One region of the Thalassospira sp. CH_XMU1420-2 genome, then DNA from elsewhere that is predicted to be linked to it. Evidence: predicted binding sites of a transcription regulator. Region 1 holds the regulator's gene; the other holds the start of a gene.
What was found. The regulator HrcA, encoded in region 1, represses chaperone genes, less so after heat shock. The targets are predictions, from matches to a motif close to GTTAGCACTCNCCNNNGGNGAGTGCTAAC.
Positions count from the first base shown of each region.

Region 1 (3,150 bases):
ATCAAACGGCACGTCTTCGGCAGTTGCCTGCACCTCGACGATGCCACCATTGCCCGCCAGCACAAAGTTGGCATCAGCACCCGCATTGCTGTCTTCGGCGTAATCCAGATCAAGAACGGCCTCGCCTTCATAAATACCGCATGAGATGGCAGCAACCGGCTGGGTCAGCGGGATTTCCTTGATCAAGCCAAGGCGGCGCACGCCCTGAAATGCCAGATGGGCCGCGACATAGGCACCGGTGATCGATGCGGTACGGGTACCGCCATCAGCCTGGATGACATCACAATCCAGACGCATCTGCATTTCGCCCATGGCTTTCATATCGGCCACCGCACGGATCGAACGACCGATCAGACGCTGAATTTCCTGGGTACGGCCCGACTGGCCGCCACGGGCGGCTTCACGCTGCATGCGCGAATCGGTGGCACGCGGTAGCATGCCGTATTCTGCGGTGATCCAGCCTTTGCCGGAATTGCGCATCCAGCCAGGCACCTTATCCTCGACCGTGGCGGTACAAATAACTTGGGTGTCGCCGAATTTGATCAGGCAGGACCCTTCGGCATATTTCGAAACACCGGTTTCAATGGTTACGTCACGAAGCTGATCGGGGGTACGGCCGGATGGGCGCATGAGTGGGAACCTCTTGTTTGTAAGGTCAGGCCCTTGTGCCAAAGCAACAAAGGCGAACTGTCTGAAAATTTGGCCCAAAGTACGGTGCCACCCGCCAAAGGTCCAGCAGTTTCCCCGTCAAAATTGCGTCCGATTCGCACATCAATGACCCGGTCGGCAAACAACGTTTTCAAACCAAGGGCTTGAAGCAATGCAGCTTTCACCACGTGTGGCCCCGCGGTGTGATTGACGCCATCGCCTTGCCTGACTAAATTCTCAAAAGCATTGAGACAGCTTTGTCTGAACCGGTTGGCACAGAACAAATGGCGCATTTTGACGATACATTGCTGGGCGATATGAATGCGCGGTCACGTGAAGTGTTCCGCCAGATTGTCGATGCCTATGTCGAAACCGGCGAACCGATCGGGTCGCGGTCCATTGCCCGGCGCATGTCTGAAAATCTTTCGGCTGCAACCATTCGCAATGTCATGTCCGATCTTGAAGACATGGGTCTTCTGGTTGCACCGCATGTTTCAGCCGGCCGCCTTCCCAGTGAAAAGGGGTTGCGGCTGTTTGTGAATGCCCTGATGGAAGTCGGCGATCTTCCCAATGCCGAACGCGACCAGTTGACCAAGAATTGCGAACAGGCGGGCTATTCGCTTGATCAGATGCTGGGCGAGGCCACCACAATGCTTTCCGGCCTGTCACGCTGCGCAGGCCTGGTGGTTGCACCGAAAACCGATGGCATCCGGCTTAAACAGATTGAATTTGTCGCGCTTTCGCCCGGAAAAGTGCTTGCGGTTCTGGTGTCGCAGAACGGCACGGTTGAAAACCGAATCCTGGATGTACCGGTCGATTTGCCCGCCTCGGCATTGACAGAGGCGGCGAATTATCTAAATACCCGGTTGGCTGGAAAGACACTTGATGATGCAAGAGTACTGATCACAAAGGAACGTGATCAGCTCAAGCAGGAGCTTGATGATCTTTCGGCCAATCTGATTGATGCGGGCCTTGCGACATGGGCCGGCGGGGTCAAGGGATCGTCTCTGATCGTTAAGGGACAGTCCCAGCTGCTTGAAAATATCGATACGATAGAACAGCTTGAGACCGTTCGCCGCCTGTTTAACGTGCTTGAGGCCCGTGATCAGATGATTGAATTGCTCGATGTGACGACGGATGCCCAAGGCGTTCAGATTTTCATCGGGTCGGAAAATAAACTGTTTGGCGGATCGGGTCTGTCGATGGTGATTTCGCCCTATCAGAATGCAGAAGGCAGCATTGTGGGCGCAATCGGGGTTGTCGGACCGACCCGGATCAATTATGCCCGGATCATTCCGCTGGTCGATTATACCGCCAAGCTGGTCGGTCGACTGATTGGATAAATCGCGGCGCTGCGTGTCAGGCCGCACAACGTGAAAGTAGTAAGGTTAGCCATGTCGGAAACCGCAAAAAACAATCCGGAAGATCTGCAGGATGTAAATGCCGCAGAGGAAACCGCAGCTGAAGACGTCGCAGCAGAGGCGACCGAGGCAGAAAGCGAAGAAGTTGTTATCGAAGATCCGGTCGCAGCCCTTGAAGCCGAAGTCGCAGAACTGAAAGACCGTCTGTTGCGTCAGGCCGCCGAGGTGGAAAATACCCGCCGTCGCGCGAAAAAGGACGTCGAGGATGCCGGCAACTACGCCATCACGAAATTTGCCCGTGACCTTCTGGATGTGGGCGACAACCTGCGCCGTGCACTCGAAGCAGCCGGTGATACCTCCGATGCTGACCCGGCGATGAAAACGCTGGTTGACGGTGTCGAGATGACCGAAAAGGCGCTGCTCAAGGCGATGGAACAGAACGGCATCGAAAAGCTTGAACCGCTTGGTGAAAAGCTTGATCCGAACAAACATCAGGCCGTGTTTGAAATGCCGAACCCGGAATATCCGGACGGTCATGTCGCACAGGTCATGCAGGCCGGTTACGTGCTTAAGGGCCGCTTGCTGCGCCCGGCAATGGTTGGTGTGACCAAAAATCCGGCCGGCGAAGCCCCGGCCAAGGAAGACGGCCCGGGCAGCAATGTCGATACCTCGGCCTGATTGCCACAATATTCAGATAAACCGGTTTTAGCGGATCGGGTTTAGCAACCACCCCTGCCAGACATACTTGGCGGGGGTGTTTTGTTTGCATTAGGCTGTCGGGCAAAAGTCCCCTGCCAATCAAGGATCACTTATATGCCGCTCCGCCCCGATCTGATTGAAATCCTGCGTGACGAAGCCGCCCCAATTGTCATTCTGACCGGTGCGGGCATTTCCAAGGAAAGCGGCCTGCATACGTTTCGCGATCCTGACGGTATCTGGGCGAAATACGATATTTCCGAAGTTGCCACACCCGAGGCCTTCGTGAACAACCCTGATCTGGTGCATTATTTCTACAATGACCGCCGATCCGGACTGCTTGATCCCGCGGTTCAACCCAATGCCGCCCACATTGCCCTTGCCCGGCTTGAAGCCGAGTGGCCGGGGCCTGTGCTGCTGGTGACGCAAAATATCGACGATCTTC
Region 1 covers NZ_JAYMEG010000001.1:103,109-106,258, reverse strand. The annotation lists gene rph (ribonuclease PH) at 1-630, opposite strand, end outside; gene hrcA (heat-inducible transcriptional repressor HrcA) at 933-1,991, shown strand; gene grpE (nucleotide exchange factor GrpE) at 2,043-2,687, shown strand; gene WA429_RS00545 (NAD-dependent deacylase) at 2,823-3,150, shown strand, end outside.

Region 2 (3,150 bases), on a different contig from region 1:
TATGAGGGGTGGAAGCGCGACAATCTGGCCAGTTTTGACCTTGGGCCGGATGCGTTGATTGGGCTTGGCGCATGGGAAAACTATCAATTGTCGGGCCAGAACGATGGCGGGGCTGCGACCCTTGCCATAGAGGACATCAGAAAGGACGCATTTGGCCGGCTGGTTCCAACCGCGGTGGAGCTTGAAAATATCGCCCGGGCCTATGCGCCGGAATTTCGCGTCCGGGTACAGTCTGACAGCGACCGGATAGGCCATCCCTCACTATCGGCCAAAGGGGCGGTTGCGCATGTCGATATTGATCGGCCAACGATTTTCTATCGGCTTGGTCACACCTGGTTCAATGATCAATGGCATCCGCAAATCATCTATACTGTCTGGTTCCAGGAGCGCCCGGTACAGGGCATGTTTGACATTCTTGCCGGGCATCTTGATGCCCTGATCTGGCGGGTGACCCTTGATGAGAAGGGGGCGCCATTAATTGCCGATACCATTCATGGCTGTGGTTGTTATCACCTGTTTTTCCCAAGCCCGTCTTTGCACCGGATTGAAGCCCCCGAAGATGGCGACATCCGCGAAACGGCGGAAAGTCCGGCCGGTGCAGTGGCGTCATCGGTTCTCACCCGGCCGATTCTGTGGATCGATGCCGTCAGTCACTATCTGATGGCGGTTACGGCCCGTGATCAATATGAGGCACATCACACTGTTGCCTCCGCCCTTGTGGCAGAGCAGCAGCTTGGCAGTCTTGCACTTGGCGATGGGACAGGCTTTGCCAGCTTGTATGACGAAGACGGTTTTGTGCCCGGCACCGAACGGTTGGAACGGTTTATCTTGTGGCCATTGGGGATTGATAAGCCCGGCGCCATGCGCCAGTGGGGGCATCATGCAACGGCCTTTGTTGGTCGCCGCCATTTTGACGAGCCGGAATTGCTTGGACGCTATTTCGACCTGAAATGACCGATCCCGGTGCCCGGCGCGACGGGTACACCCGAATAGACAGGCCGCCGGGAACCCTGATCCGGGGGGCATAAATATTTTTCTGCGATTCTGCTGTTGCCCATTGTGATCGGATGGGCCCGCATTATTTTACGGCGAGGGGTTGTGTCGGTGATCGGAAAATGTTGTGATCACCACCCCGTCGCACATGGCGGTTTTTCGCGCGCCTCAAACGGCCATAATTGCGCAAAAATCGTGACAGTTCTGCGTCTTTTTGCATCTTCCTATTGACTTTGAACAGGCACTTCAATAAATGCTGTTAGCACTCGCCGGGGGTGAGTGCTAATACGGGCTCATCCCGGTTAGTCGTAGTTTTAAACGAGCCTTAGCTTTAACACGGAGTTGTCTAAAATGAAGTTCCGTCCGCTGCATGATCGAGTACTGGTACGTCGTGTCGAGTCCGACACCAAGACTGCCGGTGGCATCATTATTCCGGATACCGCCAAAGAAAAACCGCAGGAAGGCGAAATCGTCGCTGTTGGTTCTGGCGTTCGCAAAGATGATGGCTCGGTCGTAGCCCTCGACGTCAAAGCAGGTGACAAAGTCCTGTTTGGCAAATGGTCGGGCACCGAAGTCAAGGTCGACGGCGAAGAGCTGCTGATCATGAAAGAGTCCGACATTATGGGCATCATGGAATAAGTCAGCCCTTTGGGTGACTTAAGTCCACGTTCATCCGTCTCATAGAGAGGAAAGAATATTATGGCTGCTAAAGAAGTAAAATTCTCCACCGACGCACGTTCCAAAATGCTGCGCGGTGTCGACATTCTCGCTGATGCCGTCAAAGTGACGCTCGGCCCGAAAGGTCGTAACGTTGTTATCGAAAAATCCTTTGGTGCGCCGCGCGTAACCAAGGACGGTGTTTCGGTCGCCAAAGAAATCGAACTGACCGACAAGTTCGAAAACATGGGCGCACAGATGGTTCGCGAAGTCGCGTCGAAAACCGCCGATCTGGCTGGTGACGGCACCACGACCGCAACCGTTCTGGCACAGGCAATCGTTCGTGAAGGCAACAAGTCCGTTGCTGCCGGCATGAACCCGATGGACCTGAAACGCGGTATCGACCTTGCAACCGCAAAAGTCATCGAATCCATCCAGAGCCGTGCACGTAAAGTTGCCGGTCGCGACGAAATCGCACAGGTTGGTAACATCTCTGCAAACGGTGACCGTGAAGTTGGCGAAATGATCGCCGAAGCCATGGAAAAAGTTGGCAACGAAGGTGTTATCACCGTTGAGGAAGCCAAAGGCCTGCACACCGAACTCGACGTTGTCGAGGGCATGCAGTTCGACCGTGGTTACCTGTCGCCGTACTTCGTGACCAACCCGGAGAAAATGGTCGCAGAAATGGATGCTCCGTACATCCTGCTGTTCGACAAGAAAATCTCCTCGCTTCAGCCGATCCTTCCGCTGCTTGAGTCGGTCGTTCAGTCCGGCAAGCCGCTTCTGATCATTGCTGAAGACATCGAAGGCGAAGCTCTGGCAACCCTGGTTGTCAACAAGCTGCGCGGTGGCCTGAAAATCGCTGCTGTCAAAGCTCCGGGCTTCGGTGACCGTCGTAAAGCAATGCTCGAAGACATCGCCATCCTTACCGGTGGTCAGGTTGTCTCCGAAGATCTTGGCATCAAGCTGGAAAACGTTTCGCTTGATATGCTCGGCACCGCGAAATCTGTCACCATCACCAAAGAAGAAACCACCATCGTTGATGGTGCCGGTGAAAAAGCACAGATCGAAGCACGTGTTGGTCAGATCCGCGCCCAGATCGAAGAAACCACCTCTGATTACGATCGTGAAAAACTGCAGGAACGTCTCGCGAAACTCGCTGGCGGTGTTGCAGTGATCAAAATCGGCGGCGCTTCGGAAATCGAAGTTAAAGAACGTAAAGACCGTGTTGACGATGCTCTGCACGCAACCCGCGCGGCTGTCGAAGAAGGCATCGTTGCTGGTGGTGGTACGGCTCTGCTGTACTCGGTCAAGGCGCTCGAAGGTCTCGAAGGTGAAAACCATGACCAGACCATCGGTGTTGACATCGTTCGCCGTGCCCTGCAGGCACCGGTTCGTCAGATCGCAACCAACGCTGGCGTAGACGGCGCGGTTGTTGCTGGCAAACTGCTTGAGCAGGACGACGTCGAGTTCGGTTATGACGCCCAGAAAGGCGAATAC
Region 2 covers NZ_JAYMEG010000007.1:110,635-113,784, forward strand. The annotation lists gene WA429_RS18815 (hypothetical protein) at 1-954, shown strand, start outside; gene groES (co-chaperone GroES) at 1,345-1,632, shown strand; gene groL (chaperonin GroEL) at 1,693-3,150, shown strand, end outside.
Region 2: the regulator HrcA is predicted to act here: its motif matches at 1,252-1,280, upstream of groES (co-chaperone GroES).